2 regions of the Solwaraspora sp. WMMD937 genome follow, and region 2 is predicted to be linked to the other one. Evidence: riboswitches for the same ligand, from Rfam matches in the RefSeq annotation. Region 2 holds a riboswitch; the other holds the start of a gene.
The links. A riboswitch is a leader RNA that binds a small molecule or an ion and turns the genes downstream of it on or off. The one in region 2 is predicted to bind cobalamin.

Region 1: another riboswitch for cobalamin. It lies ahead of O7621_RS10060 (ribonucleoside-diphosphate reductase subunit alpha); the one in region 2 lies ahead of cobN (cobaltochelatase subunit CobN).

Annotation. Positions count from the first base shown of each region.
Region 1 is NZ_CP120738.1:2,315,450-2,324,836, reverse strand. Features, by position in the region: gene O7621_RS10075 (aminotransferase class III-fold pyridoxal phosphate-dependent enzyme) at 1-427, shown strand, start outside; gene O7621_RS10070 (aminotransferase class III-fold pyridoxal phosphate-dependent enzyme) at 424-1,740, shown strand; gene O7621_RS10065 (ribonucleotide-diphosphate reductase subunit beta) at 1,790-2,872, opposite strand; gene O7621_RS10060 (ribonucleoside-diphosphate reductase subunit alpha) at 2,869-5,220, opposite strand; cobalamin riboswitch at 5,362-5,572, opposite strand; gene O7621_RS10055 (hypothetical protein) at 5,667-6,221, shown strand; gene O7621_RS10050 (ROK family protein) at 6,199-7,167, opposite strand; gene O7621_RS10045 (putative N-acetylmannosamine-6-phosphate 2-epimerase) at 7,167-7,943, opposite strand; gene O7621_RS10040 (DUF4434 domain-containing protein) at 7,940-8,878, opposite strand; gene O7621_RS10035 (carbohydrate ABC transporter permease) at 8,911-9,387, opposite strand, start outside.
Region 2 is NZ_CP120738.1:4,429,342-4,438,728, reverse strand. Features, by position in the region: gene O7621_RS19730 (precorrin-2 C(20)-methyltransferase) at 1-932, opposite strand, end outside; gene O7621_RS19725 (precorrin-8X methylmutase) at 929-1,567, opposite strand; gene O7621_RS19720 (precorrin-3B synthase) at 1,564-2,853, opposite strand; cobalamin riboswitch at 2,970-3,095, shown strand; gene cobN (cobaltochelatase subunit CobN) at 3,152-6,769, shown strand; gene O7621_RS19710 (pirin family protein) at 6,858-7,829, shown strand; gene O7621_RS19705 (lytic polysaccharide monooxygenase) at 7,965-8,723, shown strand; gene O7621_RS19700 (MFS transporter) at 8,731-9,387, shown strand, end outside.

The sequences.
Region 1 (9,387 bases), 2.1 Mb from region 2:
CGGCAGCCCGGTGCCGTGCGCCGCCGGCCTCGCCACCCTGCGGGTCATCCAGGAGGAGGGCCTGCTCGACAACGCCTCCACGCAGGGCGAGTTCCTGCTCGCCGGGCTGCGCGAACTGCAGCAGGCGTATCCCCAGCTGCTCGTCGACGTGCGCGGGGTCGGCTTGATGATCGGCGTCGAGTTCCCCACCGGCGAGATCGCCGGCCAGGTGCAGCAGGCGGCGTTCAGTCGCGGCCTGCTGGTGCTGGAGGCCGGCGTCAACGCGGTACGGATGTCGCCGCCGCTGGTGATCACCCGGGCCCAGGCGCAGACCGGTCTGCGGCTGTTCGGCGCCGCCGTCGCCGAGGTCGCCGAGGTCGCCGGCGACGCTCAGGCCGCCGGCAACGGAAAGGTCACAGCCGGCGGGGCCGTCGCCGTACCGGGATGAGCCACGTCTTCGGCCGGGTGTCCGACGACGCGCCACGGATCGCTTCAGCGTCCGGTGCGCAGCTGTGGGACACCACCGGCAAGCGCTACCTCGACGCGGCCGCCGGGGCGATCGTCGTCGGCATCGGCCACGGCGTCACCGAGGTGGTCCGGGCGCAGGCCGAGCAGGCCGGCGCGGTCGCGTACGCGCACGGCTCGATGTTCCGCGCCGACGTGCTGGAGGAGTACGCCGCCGAGCTCGCGGCCGTACTGCCGATGGACGATCCGTTGGTCTTCCCGGTCTCCGGCGGCAGTGAGGCGGTGGAGACCGCGCTGAAGATGGCCCGCGCCTACCACCTGGCCCGGGGCGAGGACCGGCACCTCGTCGTCGGCCGGGTCGGTTCCTACCACGGCAACTCGCGGGGCGCGTTGGACGTCTCCGGCCGGGCCGGGCTCCGTGCGCCGTACCTGCCGTGGCTGGGGCAGGCGGTGCACACCTCGACCCCGTACGAGTACCGCTGCCCGTTCCCGGACACCCATCCGGTCGGCTGCGGGGCGCGGCACGCGGCGGCGCTGGCGCAGCTGTGCCGGGCCCGGCCGGTCGCGGCGTTCATCGCCGAGCCGATCGCCGGGGCCGGGCTGGGCGGCTGCGTCCCGCCGGACGACTACTGGCCGGCCGTCGCCGAGGTCTGCCGCCGGTACGGGGTGCTGCTCATCGCCGACGAGGTGATGACCGGCTTCGGCCGCACCGGCACCTGGTTCGGCGTCGACCACTGGGGGGTACGCCCGGACATCCTGGTCGCGGCGAAGGGGGCCAGTTCGGGCTACTGGCCGCTGGGGCTGGCCGTCGCCGCCGGCCCGGTGCACGACACGATCGCGCGCACCGGTTTCACCCACGGCTTCACCTACTCGCACCACCTGGTCGGGGCGGCCACCGGCCGGGCGGTGCTGCGGGTGCTGCGCGAGCGGGACCTCGTCGCGGCCGGCCGGCGGGCCGGCGAGTCGCTGCTTCGCGCCCTGCGCCGGGAACTGGCCGACTCGCCGTACGTCGGGGACGTCCGCGGTCGCGGCCTGCTGGTCGGCGTGGAGCTGGTCGCCGACCGGCAGACCGCGCGGCCGTACGCCCGTACCGCCCGGGTCGCCGAACGGGTCGTCGCCGCCGCCCGGCACGCCGGTCTGCTGCTCTACAGCGGTACCGGCTGCGCCGACGGCGTCGACGGTGACGTGATCCTGCTCGGCCCGCCGCTGGTCGTCTCCGCCGACGAGGTCGAGGAGATCGCGGTCGGCACGGCGGCGGCGATCCGCACCGTGACGGAGCGGGCCGAGGCGGGGTAGCCGACCTTCGCGGAACAGCCGGCCCCGCCGGCCCGGGCCGGGACGCGGGTCAGAAGTCGTCGTCGAAGGTCACCGAGCCGGTCACCCCGACCTGGTACGCCGACACCCGCCGCTCGAAGAAGTTGGACAGCTCCTGCACGTCCTGCAGCTCCATGAACGCGAACGGGTTCTTCGACCCGTACATCGGCTCGATGCCGAGCACCGCGAGCCGCCGGTCGGCGACGTGCTGCAGATACTCCCGCATGTCGGCCAACGACATCCCGGACACGCCCTGGTCGAGCAGGTCCGCGGCGAACTGCACCTCGCACTCCACCGCCTCGGCCAGCATCTGCCTGACCTGCTCCTCCATCTCGGAGTCGAACAGCTCCGGCTCCTCGGCGCGGACCGTGTCCACCACGTCGAAGGCGAACGCCATGTGCATCGACTCGTCCCGGAACACCCAGTTGGTGCCCGAGGCGAGACCGTGCAGCAGCCCCCGGGAACGCAGGTAGTACACGTACGCGAAGGCGCCGTAGAAGAACAATCCCTCGATGCAGGCGGCGAAGCAGATCAGGTTGAGCAGGAAGGCCCGCCGGTCGGCGCGGCTACGCAGCTCCCGCAGCTCGAAGATCGAGTCGATCCACCTGAAACAGAACTCGGCCTTACGGGCGATCGACGGAATGTTCTCCACCGCCGCGAACGCCTCGAACCGCTCCCGCTCGTCCGGCACGTAGGTGTCCAGCAGGTTCAGGTAGAACTGGACGTGCACCGCCTCCTCGAACAGCTGCCGGGACAGGTAGAGCCGTCCCTCCGGGGAGTTGACGTGCTGGTAGAGGTTGAGCACCAGGTTGTTCGCGACGATGGTGTCGCCGGTGGCGAAGAACGCGACCAGCCGGGACACCAGGTGCCGCTCGGCAGCCGACAGTCTGGCCAGGTCCGGCAGGTCGGAGTGCAGGTCGACCTCCTCCACCGTCCAGGTGTTCTTGATCGCGTCCCGGAACCGGTCGAAGAACTGCGGATACCGCATCGGCCGCAGGGTCAGGTCCATGCCGGGGTCGAGCAGCAGCTGCCGTCGGCCCGCAGCTGCGGCGGCGGTCGCGGTGGCGGCATTAGCGGTCGCGGCGTCGGTGTTGGTTTCGGAGACGGTGGTCACTGGCAGGCCTCACAGGTTTCGGGGTTTTCCAGGGAGCAGGCCGACGCCTCGTCGTCGCCGGTCGCGACAACCGGCCCTACGACCGGCCCGACGGTCGGCCCGACGGTCGGCGCGATGCCGACGGTGGCCTGCTGGATCCGGGTCGCCGGACGCGACCGCAGGTAGTAGGTGGTCTTCAGCCCGGACTTCCAGGCGTACAGGTACATCGAGGACAGCTTGCCGATGGTCGGTGCGCTGAGGAACAGGTTCAGCGACTGCGACTGGTCGACGTACGGGGCGCGGGCGGCGGCCAGGTCGATCAGCGCCCGTTGCGGCAGCTCCCATGCGGTACGGAACAGCTCCCGCACGTCGGCGGGCAGGTCCGCGACCCCCTGCACCGACCCCTCGGCCCGCTTGATCTGCTCCCGGACCGGTGCCGTCCACAGCCCGCGCGCCTTCAGCTCGCCGACCAGGTAGGTGTTGATCTGCAGGAACTCCCCGGACATGGTTTCGCGTTTGAACAGGTTGGACACCTGCGGCTCGATGCATTCGTAACAGCCGGCGATCGAGGCGATCGTCGCGGTCGGCGCGATCGCGACCAGCAGCGAGTTCCGCAGACCGTGTGCGGCGATCGTCGACCGGAGTCGGGCCCACCGCTCGGGCTGGCCGACCTCGACACCCCACAGGTCCGGGTGCAGCTCGCCCCGGGCGGCCCGGGTCTCGGCGTACGCCGGATGCGGGCCGAACCGTTCGGCGAGCCCGGCGGAGGTCTCCAGCGCGGTCAGGAAGATCTCCTCCTGGACACGGGTGGACAGCTCCCGGGCCGGCGCCGAGTCGAACGGCAGCCGCAGCGTGAAGAACGCGTCCTGCAGGCCCATCAGCCCCAGCCCGACCGGCCGCCAGCGCGGGTTCGACGCCGCCGCCTGCGCCGCCGGGTAGTAGTTGATGTCGATCACCCGGTCGAGGAACACCACGGCGGTACGGACCGTGGCGCGCAGCTTGTCCCAGTCGACACCGTCGGCGGTGACGTGCGCGCCGAGGTTGACCGACCCGAGGTTGCACACGGCGGTCTCGTCGTCGCTGTTGACCTCCAGGATCTCGGTGCACAGATTGGACAGGTGGATCGTGTTGCCCGGCTCACCGGTCTGGTTGGACAGCCGGTTCGCGGCGTCCTTGAACGTCATCCAGCCGTTGCCGGTCTGCGCCAGGGTGCGCATCATCCGCCCGTACAGGTCGCGGGCCTTGACCGTCCGGACCGCCTTCTTCTCCGCAGCCCGGTACGCCTCGTCGAACGCCTCGCCGAACAGGTCCGGCAGCTCCCGCGCGTCGGACGGGTCGATCAGCGACCAGTCGGCGTCCGCCTCGACCCGCCGCATGAACTCGTCCGGGATCCAGTTGGCCAGGTTGAGGTTGTGGGTGCGCCGGGCGTCCTCGCCGGTGTTGTCCCGCAGCTCCAGGAACTCCTCGACGTCCGGATGCCACGGCTCCAGGTAGACGCAGGCGGCGCCCTTGCGGCGGCCACCCTGGTTGACCGCCGCGACCCCGGCGTCGAGCGTCTTGAGGAACGGCACGATGCCGTTCGACCTGCCGTTGGTGCCCCGGATCAGCGCGCCCCGGCCACGTACCCGCGACCAGGAGATGCCGATCCCGCCGGAGAACTTCGACAGCTTCGCCACCTGGTGGTACCGCTCGTAGATCGAGTCAAGTTCGTCGCGCGGCGAGTCGACCAGGAAGCACGACGACATCTGGGTGTGCCGGGTGCCCGAGTTGAACAACGTCGGTGAGCTGGGCAGATAGGCCAGGCTGGAGATCAGCCGGTAGAAGTCGACCGCCTCGGCCGGCGTCTGGGACAGCCCGCACGCCACCCGCAGCAGCCAGTACTGAGGCGTCTCCACCACCAGCCGGGTCTGCGGATGCCGCAGCAGGTAACGGTCGGCCACCGTACGCAGCCCGAAGTACTCGAAGCGCAGGTCGCCGTCGACGTCGACGGCGTCGTCAAGTTTGCGAGCGTTGCGGGCGACGAAGGCGGCGGTGTCGTCGCCGATCAGCCCAAGGCCGTGGGCGTAGCGGATGGACTGGCTGAAGCTGGCCACCTGCTGGCCGCGGACCTCCTTGTCCACGTAGGCGGCGAGCAGCCGGGCCGCCAGTTTCGAGTACTGCGGCTCCTCGCCGATCAGCTCCGCCGCCGTCTGAATGGACAGTTTGTCCAGCTCGGCGGTTGTCGCCCCGTCGTACAGTCCGCTGATCGTCCGGGTCGCCACCCGCAGCGGGTCAACCTCGTCCAGGTCGGCGACCCAGTGTTCGACCGCCTTGACGATCTTGTCGACGTCCACCGGTTCGGTGTCGCCGTTGCGCTTGCGTACCTGCATCGGTTCCCCTTGTCGTGCCTGTCCACCGGTCGACCGGACACACGGGGAGGACGCCACCGGTCACCCACCTGGCGGTCTGCTCCGCCGGCGTGGACCGGTCGTCGGCGTCGGCCGTCCCGCGCGGCCTTCGACCACCGCACGCGACGCGTGCGGCACGCTGGCAGGTCTTCGGACTCGTGGGCGTCGTGCTCGTACCTACTGGCCGTCGCTTCCCGGACCCGCGACGGGTCCAGTGCTCGGTGACGGCGGTCGTTCCCACTCACCGCTGCGGGGCAGTCCCGGACTCTCACCGGGTTCCCTCTTGCCTCGACCACCGCCGAGGGGCGGCCGAACCAGCTGCGGGGTACACCATATATGGGTGCGGACCAGAAGACACAACACCAGATACTGTGTTCGGCGTGTCGCGGTGTCGGGTCGCACCGGGTACGAGGAGGAGGGTCCGTCGGGTGAGAAGCGTGCTATGGGGTCTGTACGGGGCGGTGCTCGGCACCCTGCTCATCGGCGTCGTCGGGGTGCTCAGCATCCAGGCGACCGGGCTGCGGGCCGGTGCGGTGTTCAACCTGAACAACACCCTGGCCGGGATCACCTCGCCACGCACCCCGTACCTGCCGATGCTCGGGATCGCGGCGGTGAGCAGCCTGGCCGTCTGGGCGCTGACCGTCGGACCCCGGCGACGGCCCCGACTGTGCCGGGTGGGCCTGGTCGTCGGCTTCAGCGTGTCGACCGTGGCGCTGATCACCCTGTCGTTCGTCATCGCACCGGACATCGCCGCGCAGCGCGGGCTGTTACTGGGAATCCTGCCGGGCTGGCAAGGCTGGATCCACAGAGGAGGCGGTGAGTCCGCCGTACACCTGCTGGTGGCCCTGGCGATCGGATCGCTGTGGCTCTATCCAGACCGAAAACCGGCCCGGCCCACCGCTGCCAGCGGCGGCGGTACGGGCGGACAAGGTGGCGACGCGGCGACTGGCGCCGGGCCCGTCATCGACCTCGGCCGGCGCTGATCCGGCCGGTGAGGACCCGGCCGGCGAGCAGCGCGGCGCCGGCCAGCACAGCGGCGTTGCCGAGCCGGGCGGTACGTACCGGCAACCGGTCGATGCCGGGCAGCGCCGCCGCGTGCAGCGCGGCGCGCACGCCGGCGACGAACCGGTCACCGAGTCCGACGACGCCACCGCCGAGGACGACTACCTCGGGATCGAGCAGGTTGGCGGCGGTTGCCAGCCCTTCGCCCAGCACCTGGGCAGCCAGCTCGGTCACCTCGACCGCGACCGGATCACCGCCGGCAGCCGCCGCCGCGACCTCCTCCAGGGGCGGTGCCGCGCCGCGACCGGTCCGGGCCGCGTACTCGGCGGCGATCGCCGGGCCGGCCGCGTACGCCTCGACGTGGTCGACCGCGCCGCAACCGCAGCGTCGGCCGAGGTGCCGGGCGGCCGGCAGATGCCCGACGCTGCCGGCGAACCCGTGCCGGCCCACCACCACATCGCCGCCGACCACGATCGCGCCGCCGATGCCGGTGCCGGCGGCGACGACGAGCGCGTCCCGGGCGTCGGCGGCGGCGCCGCACCACGCCTCACCGGCGGCCATCGCGTGTACGTCGTTGCACACCACGACCGACAGGCCGAGGGCGGCGGTGAAGGCTGCCCGTACGTCGGTGCCCCGCCAGCCGGGCAGGGTGTCGGTGGCGTGGGTGACCCGGCCCGCCGGGTCGACGGCACCGGCGGTGCCGACCCCGCAGGCGACCGGGGTCCCAGCCGCGTCCCGCCCGACCTGACGGGCCAGGTCGACCGCGGCGGCGAGGACCGCGGCGGCGCCCTCGGCGGCCGGCGTCGGCACCCGGCGCAGTGGCCCGACGGCGCCGTCGACGCCGACGAGCGCGGCGGCGATCTTCGTACCTCCGATGTCGACACCGATGGTGACCGGGTCGTCGGTGCCGGCCATGGCTTCCGCCATCAGTGCTGCCCGGCCAGGCTGGCCGAACTGTCGGCGCTGGCGGCACCGGCCGGGCCGGTCAGGCGTGCAGCGGCTGCGGCGAGGCTTCGGGTCAACGCGACCGGGTCGGTGATCGCGGTTCCGACGACCGTCGCGTACGCGCCTGCGGCGAACGCGGCACGCACCTGGTCGGGGGTGGCGAACCGGCCCTCGGCGACGACGCGGACCCCGGCGGCGGTGAGCGCCGCGACGAGGTCGAGGTCAGGAGCCTCCTGCCGTGGGCTGTCCGGCGTGTACCCGGACAGCGTGGTGGCCACCAGGTCCGCGCCGGCGGCCCAGGCGGCGGTGCCCTGGTCGACGGTTGCCACATCGGCCATCAGGGGCAGGCCGAGCTGCCCGTGGACGCGGGCGACCAGGGCGTCGACCGGCAGCTCGCCCCGCCCGGTGGCCTCGACGGCGACGACGTCGGCGCCGGCGGCGGCGAGCGCCTCGACCAGCTCCCAACGGGGGGTGATCAGGTCGCGGTCGGCAGCCCGCTCCTTGTGCAGCGCGATCACCGGAAGGTCCACGGCGGACTTCACCGCTCGTACGTCGTCGGGGTGGTTGACCCGTACGGCGACGGCACCGCCAAGGGCGGCGCACTCGGCGAGCCGGGCGATGACCGACGGTACCCGTAGTGGATGCCCCTCGGGTGCCTGGCAGGAGACCACCAGGCCGCCAGCGATCGCCGCCACCGGGTCCAGCTGCGGCGCCGCCGGGTCGCGCGGCGAGGTCACCGGGTTCTGCGACGGGATCATCGGGCACCCCGGGAGGTGAGGAACTCGCCGTAGCGGTCGTAGAGGTTGCGGGCCGCCGGCCACACCGAGTTCGGGCTGAGGAAGTGGGAGAACTCGAAGGTGATGATCTTCTCGACGTACGGTTGGACCGCGTCGAGCTTGTGTGCCAGCTTGCGCCAGTCGGTCGGGGGGAACCGGATCGGCATGTCCCGGTCGAAGGTCTCGATGTTGGCCCAGGAGACGATGCCGTGCCGGCTCGCAGCCTCGGCGGTCGCGGCGAAGTACTCGGCCGACCGGGCCAGCTCCACGGTGCCGTCCTGGAACGCGCAGTAGTCGACGAGTCCGGCGTACCGCTGGAAGATCTCCTCCCAGATCCGCACGTGTTCCTCGGGCGAGCGGGGCCGCTGCCGGGGGTCGGTGCTGGTGGCCATGTCGGCTCGGCCGTGGAAGAACGGCGACACCAGGATCGGCAGCTCGCTGATCTCGCGCAGCCGGGCCGCGAGGGTGGTGTTGATGTCGAGGATCCGCAGACTGGTGTCGGTGGTCTCGTGCGGCAGGTACCAGCCGCGCAGCGCCGGTGACCCGCCGTACCGCTGCCACATCTCGTCGATGACGGCGAGGTTGATGTCGACCTCGGTCCGCCAGTCGTAGCGGTACCAGTGGTAGTACGAGTCGTACAGGCCGAGGAAGAAGTCGATGTTGCGTTCGGCGGCGAGGTCGAGGAAGAGCTGGACCAGGTCGACATGGACCGGCAGTGCGGGCAGCCGGTCGGTAACCGCCCGGCTCGGGCAAGCCAGCCGCTCGCCCAGGCCGAGCCGGATGAGCACGACGGTGTCGATGCCGGCTTCGACGAAGGTGTCGAACTCGCGGGCCCATTCCCGCTCGCCCCAGTTCTGGGACGGGATGTCGACGCTGATTTCGTCGAGGAAGGTGCCGCTGATCGCCTGGTACGGCATGGGCGTTCCTTTCGCGGTTGGTGCGGCTGCGGTCACTTCAGTCCCTTCGTCGCGATGCCCTCGACGAAGTACCGCTGCCCGAGCAGGAAAATGATCAAGGCGGGGAGGGTGAACATGACGCTGGCCGCCATCAACGGGCCCCAGTCGACGCCGTGCTCGGAGAAGAACGCGTACAGCCCGACCGACAGCGTGTACTGGCTGCTGTCGCTGAGGTAGATGAGTGGATTGAGAAAGTCGGTCCAGGTCCAGACGAACTGGAACACCGCCACGGTGGCCAGCGCCGGCCGGGCCAGCGGAAGCACGATCCGCCAGTAGACCCGGAACTCCGAGGCGCCGTCGAGCCGCGCCGCGTCGAGCAGTTCGTCCGGAATCCCGACGAGGAACTGGCGCAGCATGAAGATGAAGAACGGGATGCCGAAGAAGCTCGGCACGATCAACGGGAAGTAGGTGCCGACCAGGCCGAGCTTGTTCCACAGCAGGTACAGCGGGACCAGGGTCACCTGCGGCGG
Region 2 (9,387 bases):
GACGGATGCCGGCGTTGCCGGGGGTTGGTTGGCACCCGGTCCAGGTACGGTCCGTACCCGACCAAGTCGTCGGCGGCCGCGAGAGCGGCCTGGGCCTGCGGGGTGATCCAGTCCCGGCCGGCCGGTCCGAGGCCGACCACCACCACCTCTCCCCGGCCGGACCGGGCGGTGTCGGCGGCGCTCGCCGCGACGGTGCCACCGCGACGGCTGGCCAGCAACGCCAGGGAGAAGTACGGCACCGTCGTAGGGTCGACGTCGGCCAGCGGCTCGACGCGTTCCCCCCCGGTGCTGGCCCGTTCGACGTACCAGGCGTCGTCGAGCCGGCCGGCGGCGGTCAGCGCGTCGCGTACCGCCGGGAAGGTCCGGCCCAGCTTGAGCACGGCGGCAGCGTCGGTCTCGGCCAGCCGTCTAGTCAGTTCCGCCCCGGACAGGGTGCCGGGCAGGACGGTGAGCACCTCGTCGGCCTCGACCAACGGCCGGCCGAGTGCGGCGGCGGCACCGCTCATCGAGGTGACGCCGGGCACCACCTCGGTCGGATACCGGTCGGCCAGCCGCTTGTGCAGGTGCATGTAGGAGCCGTAGAACAGCGGGTCGCCCTCGGCGAGCACGACCACGGTCCGACCAGCGTCGAGATGGGCGGCGAGCCGCCGCGCGCAGTCGGCGTAGAACTCGTCCATCGCCGCCCGGTAGCCGCCGGGGTGGGTGCTGCGCTCGGTGGTCACCGGGTAGACCAGCGCCTCTTCGATCTGTCCCGCGCGCAGGTACGGCTCGGCGATGGACCGGGCGACGCTGCGACCGTGCCGGGCGCTGTGGTGCACGATCACGTCGGCCGCAGCGATCAGCCGGGCCGCCTTCACGGTAACCAGTTCCGGGTCACCCGGGCCGAGCCCGACGCCGTAGAGCTGACCCGGTCCGCCGCGACGCGCGTTCAACGCCCCACCTGTCCCTCGTCGTCGTTGGCTATCGCGTTGAGGGCGGCGGCGGCCATCGCGCTGCCACCGCGTCGTCCCCGGACCACCAGGTATTCCAGTCCGCCATGGTCGATCAGAGCCTGCTTGGACTCTGCGGCGCCGATGAAACCGACCGGTACGCCGAGCACCGCCGCCGGCCGGCCGGCACCGGCATCGACCAGCTCCAACAGCCGGAACAGCGCGGTCGGTGCGTTGCCGACGGCGACCACCGCGCCGTCAAGGCGGTCGACCCACAGCTCGACGGCCGCGGCGCTACGAGTGGTGCCCAGCCGGTCGGCCAGCTCGGGCACCCGGGGGTCGGACAGGGTGCACAGCACCGCGTTGTCGGCCGGCAGCCGGCGCCGGGTGATGCCGGCGGCGACCATGGTGGCGTCGCAGAGGATCGGCGCGCCGGCCCGCAACGCGCCCTGGGCGGCAGCCACCACCTGCGGCGAGAAGACCAGGTCGTCGACCAGGTCGACCATCCCGCAGGAGTGGATCATCCGCACCGCGACCCGGGCCTGCTCGGCGGTGAGTCGGCTCAGGTCGGCCTCGGCACGGATGGTGGCGAACGACTGCCGGTAGATCTCCGCCGCGTCGCGGACATGGTCCATCATGGCTCCTCACGTGCGGTCTGGACGGCCGCGCCAAGGGCGGCCCCGATCGGGAGGCGGATGCTGGTCCGGTCGGGGGCGTCGATCTGGTACCCGTCACCAGTGGCGGTCACCCGGACCACCGGCCCGGCCGGACTGCCGCAGCCACGCTCACAGCCGATCCAGTGCACCGGCAGGCGGTTACGACTCCCCGGTGCCGGCACACCGCCGGTCGGGGCCGGCCGCCCGGTGTGCGTCGCTGCGGCGTCGGCACGCACGTCGGCCCGGGACCGGGCACAGCCCGGCAGCCCGGCGCAGGCGGTCACACCGAGCCACGGCGAGTCGGGGTCGGTAACCAGCCCGGCGCGGGCGAGCCGGTCCGCCCAACCGGCGGGATCGGTGACCCGGGGCAGTACCACCCCCCGCCACGGCGTGATCCTCAACTGCGGCGACGCGGCCGTGAGCAGGTCGACCTGGTCGACTGTCAAGCGTCCCAACGGGACCGCCACGACGAGGGCGAAGTCGCCGTCGGGACGGTGCCGCATCCCGACCGGCGCGACGGGACCGCCGGCCGGGGTCAGTGGTTGCCACCGCCGCGCGGTACGCCGTACCCCGGGTGCGGTGCCGGCCTGGAACACGACGCGGTCCAGCGCTGCCGGGGTCAGGTCATCGAGGCGCCACGCGCTGCCGGCCGCCGCGTCTGGATCGTCCAGGAAGGCACGGGCGGCGGCGACCGCGACCCGTACCGCGTCGGCGGGCCGGGCCCGCAGCCCGTGGTCGGCGCCGGCGAGCAGCACGGTCACCTCGTCGGCCGGTCCGGGCAGCAGACCGACGTCGGCTCGGACCGCGACGGTGTCACCTCGACCATCGTCGATGGCGAAGAGGAACCGCCCGGAGAGCCGGGCCAGGTCGGGCTCCGCGCAGATCGCCGCGTCGAGGGCGCGGACCTGCGCCCCGACGTCCCAGACCGCCGGGGTGTCGATGTCGGCAAGGGCGGAGCCGAGGATGTTGCGGACCCGTTCGTGCGTGGTCGAAGGCAGCAGCCCGGCGGCGCGCAGCCGGGCGGCGAGCGGTCCGGTGTCGGCGGCCGCGACCGCGCGCACCTGGACGTTTGCCCGGCTGGTCAGTTCGAGATGTCCATCACCGTGGTCGCGGGCGACGGCGGCCAGCAGCCGCAGCTGGACAGCGGTGAGCAGCCCTCCGGGGCAGCGGATCCTGGCCAGCAGGCCGTCGGCGGCCGGGTGCAGGTGCACGGCGCCGGGGCAGGCATCGGGTGCGCCCCGAGCGGGCGGCGACGGCAAGGCGGGCACCCGGCGGATACTACGGGTCGTCCCCGGACGGCGGCCGCCGCACAACGAATACATCACACCTTGACGAAATGTCCGCCGGTCGTGACAGTGTTCGTAGCCAGACGCGGCGACAAGCGGAGGAAGTCCGGTGTGAATCCGGTGCGGTCCCGCCACTGTCACCGGGGAGCAGACCCCACCGACGGCCACGGTCCCTCAAGGGCCGGAAGGCCGGGGCGAGCCTTGATCCGGGAGCCAGGAGACTCCGGTCGCCGCGACCGACGACCCGGGGCGCGGACCCCGAGGGAGGACCGGGCGTCCGATGATGCTACTTTTGTCCACTTCAGATACTGATCTGTTGAGTGGACGGGCCAGCGGTGCCGACTGGCGCCTGGCAAACCCGGCCCGGCTGTCGGTCGACGACCTTCCGCAACTGCTGGCCGGCGTCGACCTCGTGGTGGTCCGGCTGCTCGGCGGCCGCCGGGCCTGGCCGGACGGGATGGACGCACTGCTGGCCGACGGCCGCCCCGTGGTGGTGCTCAGCGGCGAGCAGGCCCCGGACGCCGCCCTGATGGAGCTGTCCACCGTACCGGCCGGGGTGGCCGCCGAGGCGCACGCCTATCTGGCCCACGGCGGCCCGGCCAACCTCGCCGAACTGCACCGTTTCCTGTCCGACACGGTGCTGCTCACCGGGCACGGCTTCGCCGCGCCGCAGCCGGCCCCGGAGTGGGGCGTGCTGGAGCGCACGAACGTGCCGACCGGACCGGGCCGGCCGACCGTGGCGGTGCTCTACTACCGGGCCCACCACCTGGCCGGTAACACCGGCTTCGTGCACGCGCTGTGCGACGCGGTCGACGCCGCCGGCGGTCGGGCGCTGCCGGTCTACTGCTCGTCGCTGCGCTCGGCCGACCCGCAGCTGCTGGCCACCCTGGGTCAGGCCGATGCCCTGGTGGTGACCGTGCTGGCCGCCGGCGGGACCCGACCGGCGACCGTCGGCGCCGGCGGTGACGACGACGCCTGGGACGTCGGGGCCCTCGCCGAGCTGGACGTGCCGATCCTGCAGGGGCTCTGCCTGACCAGCTCGCGGCAGACCTGGGCGGCCGCGGACGACGGACTGTCCCCGTTGGACGCCGCGACCCAGGTGGCCATCCCCGAGTTCGACGGCCGGCTGATCACCGTGCCGTTCTCGTTCAAGGAGATCGACGCCGACGGCCTGTCGGTGTACGTGGCCGACCCCGAGCGGGCCGCCCGGGTCGCCGGCATCGCGGTCCGCCACGCCATGCTGCGCCACATCGCTGCGGCCGACAAACGGATCGCGGTGCTGCTGTCGGCGTACCCGACGAAGCACGCCCGGATCGGCAACGCGGTCGGCCTGGACACCCCCGCCAGCGTCCTGGCGCTGCTGCGGACGCTGCGCGACGCCGGCTACGACGTCGGGCCGCCGGACGGCCCGGACGCGGTCCCCGGCCTGACCGACGGCGACGGCGACGCGCTGATGCACGCGCTGATCGCCGCCGGCGGGCAGGACCCGGACTGGCTGACCGAGGAGCAGCTGGCCGGCAACCCGGTGCGCATCCCGGCCGCCGACTACCGGCGCTGGTACGCCGAGTTCCCGGCGCAGCTGCGCGAACAGGTCGAACGGCACTGGGGTCCGCCGCCGGGCGAGCTGTACGTGGACACCTCCCGGGATCCCGACGGCGAGATCGTGCTCGCCGCGCTGCGTACCGGCAACATCGTGCTGCTGGTGCAGCCGCCGCGCGGCTTCGGGGCCAACCCGGTGGCCATCTACCACGACCCGGACCTGCCGCCGAGCCACCACTACCTGGCCGCGTACCGGTGGCTGGAGCACGGCTTCGGCGCGCACGCCGTGGTGCACGTCGGCAAGCACGGCAACCTGGAGTGGCTGCCGGGCAAGACGGTCGGGCTCAGCGCCGCCTGCGGGGCGGACGCCGCCCTCGGCGACCTACCGCTGATCTACCCGTTCCTGGTCAACGACCCCGGCGAGGGCACCCAGGCCAAACGCCGGACGCACGCCACCCTGATCGACCACCTGGTGCCGCCGATGGCCCGGGCGGAGAGCTACGGCGACATCGCCCGGCTGGAGCAGCTGCTCGACGAGCATGCGAACATCGCCGCCCTGGACCCGGCGAAACTGCCGGCGATCCGGGCGCAGATCTGGACGCTGATCCAGGCCGCCCGGCTCGACCACGACCTCGGTCTGGACGACCGGCCGCACGACGCTGAGTTCGACGACTTCCTGCTGCACGTCGACGGTTGGCTCTGCGAGGTCAAGGACGTGCAGATCCGCGACGGGCTGCACGTGCTCGGCTCGGCACCGGTCGGCGCGGCCCGGGTCGACCTGGTGCTGGCGATGCTGCGGGCCCGGCAGATGTGGGCCGGGCAGGTGGCCGCGCTACCTGGGCTGCGGGAGGCGCTGGGCCTGGACGAGTCCGGCACCGACCGCGATGGCACCGACGCGGCCGAGGCGGTCGCCCGGGAACTGGTGGTCGCGATGGAGGAGCACGGTTGGCGACCGGACGCCGCCGCCGAGGTCACCACGCGCGTGCTCGGCGACGACGGGCTGGTCACGCTGGTCACCCGGATTCTGGAGTTCGCGGCGACCGAGGTGGTGCCCCGGCTGGCCCGCACCACCGACGAGCTGGCCCACGTCGTGCACGCCCTAGCCGGCGGGTACGTGCCGGCCGGGCCGAGCGGGTCGCCGCTGCGCGGGCTGATCAACGTGCTGCCGACCGGGCGCAACTTCTACTCGGTGGATCCGAAGGCGGTGCCGAGCCGACTGGCCTGGGAGACCGGGCAGGCGATGGCGGAGTCGCTGCTGGCCCGCTACCGGGCCGACACCGGCGACTGGCCACGTTCGGTGGGACTGTCGGTGTGGGGCACGTCGGCGATGCGGACCGCCGGGGACGACGTCGCCGAGGTGCTGGCGCTGCTCGGCGTACGGCCGGTGTGGGACGAGGCGTCGCGGCGGGTGACCGGCGTCACGGTGGTCCCGACCGAGGAGCTGGGTCGGCCCCGCATCGACGTGACGGTACGGATCTCGGGTTTCTTCCGCGACGCGTTCCCGCACGTGGTGGCCATGTTGGACGACGCGGTCCGACTGGTCGCGGCCCTCGACGAGCCGGACGAGCTGAACTTCGTCGCCGCGCACGCCCGCGCCGACCTGGCCACCCACGGCGACACCCGGCGGGCCACCATGCGGATCTTCGGCTCCAAGCCGGGGACGTACGGTGCCGGGCTGCTGCAGCTGATCGACAGCCGCAACTGGCGCGACGACGCCGACCTGGCCGAGGTGTACGCGGTATGGGGCGGCTACGCCTACGGCCGTGACCTCGACGGCGCGCCGGCCCGCAGCCAGATGGAGTCGGCGTACCGGCGGATCGCGGTCGCGGCAAAGAACATCGACACCCGAGAGCATGACATCGCTGACTCCGACGACTACTTCCAGTACCACGGCGGGATGATCGCCACGGTGCGGGCGTTGACCGGGTCGGCCCCGGCGGCCTACGTCGGTGACAGCACCCGGCCGGAGGCGGTGCGCACCCGAGCCCTGCACGAGGAGACCGCCCGGATCTTCCGGGCCCGGGTGGTGAACCCGCGCTGGCTGGCGGCGATGCGCCGGCACGGCTACAAGGGGGCGTTCGAGTTGGCCGCCACGGTCGACTACCTGTTCGGCTACGACGCCACCGCCGGGGTGGTGGCCGACTGGATGTACGACAAGCTGGCCGAGACGTACGTGCTCGACGAGGTCAACCAGCGGTTCCTGACCGAGTCGAACCCGTGGGCGCTGCACGGGATCACCGAGCGGCTGCTGGAGGCGGCCGACCGCAAACTGTGGGAGTACCCCGACCCGGCGGTACTGGACGGGCTTCGGGAGGTGTTCCTGCGCACCGAAGGTGACCTGGAGGACCGGGCCGGGTGACCTGCCGCGTGGAGCGGCCGGACGGGCCGGTCGACCTGTCTGATGGAGCGACCGGACGGGCCGGCGGTGCCGCGCGTAAGGTCGAGGCATGAGTGCGGCGGCGTCGGGGAGCATCCGGTACGACGGGACGACGGTCGCCGGCGCGCAGCCGGAGAGCGTGCTGCTACCCGGCCACGACGTGCCGCTGGGCCGCTACACGACGGTCCGGCGGCTGCTGCCGCAGCGACCCCGGCGCATGGTCGGTGCCTGGTGTTTCGTCGACCACTTCGGGCCCGACGACGTGGCCGGGCGGCCCGGCATGCAGATTCCGCCGCACCCGCACACCGGGCTGCAGACGGTGACCTGGCTGGTCGACGGTGAGATTCTGCACCGCGACAGCCTGGGCAGCGTGCAGTCGATCGTGCCGGGGCAGCTCAACCTGATGACCGCCGGGCACGGCATCGCCCACTCGGAGCAGTCGCCGCCGGCGCATCCGCCGGTGATGCACGGCCTGCAACTGTGGGTGGCGTTGCCCGAGTCGGCCAGGCACGGCGAGCCTCGGTTCGAGCATCATGCCGCGTTGCCGCAGGTGGGTGCCGGTGACGCGCGGATCACCGTGGTGGTCGGCGAGTACGCCGGTGTCCGGTCCCCGGCCGAGATGGCCAGCCCGATCGTCGGAGCACAGGTCGACATCGACACCGACGCGCCCGTCGCGCTGACGCTGCGCGACGATTTCGAGTACGCCCTGCTGACGATGTCCGGCACGGCCCGGGTCGACGGGGTGGAGCTGGCCCCGGGCGGGCTGCTCTACCTGGGCGAGGGCCGGTCGGCCACGACGGTAACCACCGACGGCTCGACCCGGCTGTTCCTGCTCGGTGGGGAGCCGTTCGACGAGCCGCTCGTGATGTGGTGGAACTTCGTCGCCCGCAGCCACGAGGAGCTGGTCGCCGCCCGCGACGGCTGGGCGGCCGGTAGGCGGTTCGGCACGGTGACCGGCTGCGTCGACGCCCCGCTGCCGGCGCCGGAAATGCCGATCATCAGGATCAAGGCCCGCGACCGGCACGGCCGTACCGTCGGCTGACCGTCGCACGATCGGTCGACTTCGTCGACGTATCGAAATTCTTCGTTCACAATCTTTACTGTTAACTGTCCTTACGCTAACTTCGTCGGCAACGGCCGGCCGCCCCACCGCCACCACGACGCGCGGAGCGCCCCCATGCGACGACGAATTCTCCTGCCCCTGCTCGCCACCGGCACCATCCTTGGCACCCTGCTGGTCGCCACCCCGGTTAGCGCCCACGGCTACGTCTCCTACCCGCCCAGCCGACAGGCGATGTGCGCGCAGGGCCGGGTCGCCAACTGCGGCCCGATCGTGTGGGAGCCGCAGAGCGTCGAAGGCCCCAAGGGGCAGCGCACCTGCCACGGCGGGGTGAGCCGGTTCGCCATTCTCGACGACGACAGCGTCAACTGGCCGGCCACCACGGTCGGCGGGGCGGTCACCTTCACCTGGACGCTGACCGCCCGGCATGCCACCAGCACCTGGGAGTACTTCGTCGGCAGCGCCCGGATCGCCGTGTTCGACGACGGCGGCCGGCAGCCCAACGCCACCGTGTCGCACACCGTGCACCTCGGTGGCCGCACCGGCCGGCACAAAGTGCTGGCGATCTGGAATGTCGCCGACACCACGAACGCCTTCTACTCCTGCGTGGACGTCCAGATCGGGGCCGGGCCCGGCCCGTCGCCGACCCCGCCACCGCCGTCACCCACTCCGACGACCACCCCACCGCCGCCGACCACCGCGCCACCGACCACCGCGCCGCCCGGCCAGCCCAGTGGCATCTGGTCCGCCGGCACTGCGTACCAGATCGGTGCCGTCGTCAGCTACGCCGGCGTCGACTACCGGTGCCGGCAGGCACACACCGCCCTCGTCGGCTGGGAACCGCCGAACGTACCGGCACTGTGGCAACGGCTCTGACCGGTCGGTGCATCCTGTACGGATGTCGTCACAATCGCTCGGCAAGCCGTTCTGGCGCTTCTGGGGTGCCGCCACCCTGGCCAACATCGGCGACGGGATCCGGGTCGCCGCGTTCCCGCTGCTGGCCCTGTCGCTGACCGGGGATCCGCTCGGACTGGCCATCGTCGCCACCGCACAGACCCTGCCCTGGCTCGTCGCCGGGCTGGCCGCCGGAGCACTCGCCGACCGGATGGCACCCCGTACGCTGCTCGCCGCCGCCGACGCGGTGCGCGCCCTGCTGCTGGTGGTCCTGGTGGCGACGGTGGCAACCGGCACCGCCACGATCGCCCTGGTCGCCGTCTGCGCCTTCGGTCTCGGCGTCGGCGAGGCGGTACGGGACACCGCCGGCCAGGTGGCGGTACCGAGACTGGTGCCGCCGGCCGCGCTGGAGCGGGCCAACGGCCGGCTCACCGCCGGCACCATCGTCGGCAACGAGTTCGTCGGCCCGCCGGTCGGTGCCGCGCTGTTCGTCGTCGGCGCGGCCGTACCGTTCGCGGCCAACGGGGCCAGCCTGGCGCTCGCCGTAATGCTGGTGCTGTCGTTGCCACTGAGCCTGGCCCGTACTCCCACGGCTACGACTGCGGCCACGACCGCCGCCACGACGGTCGGCCCGAGCATCCGGGCC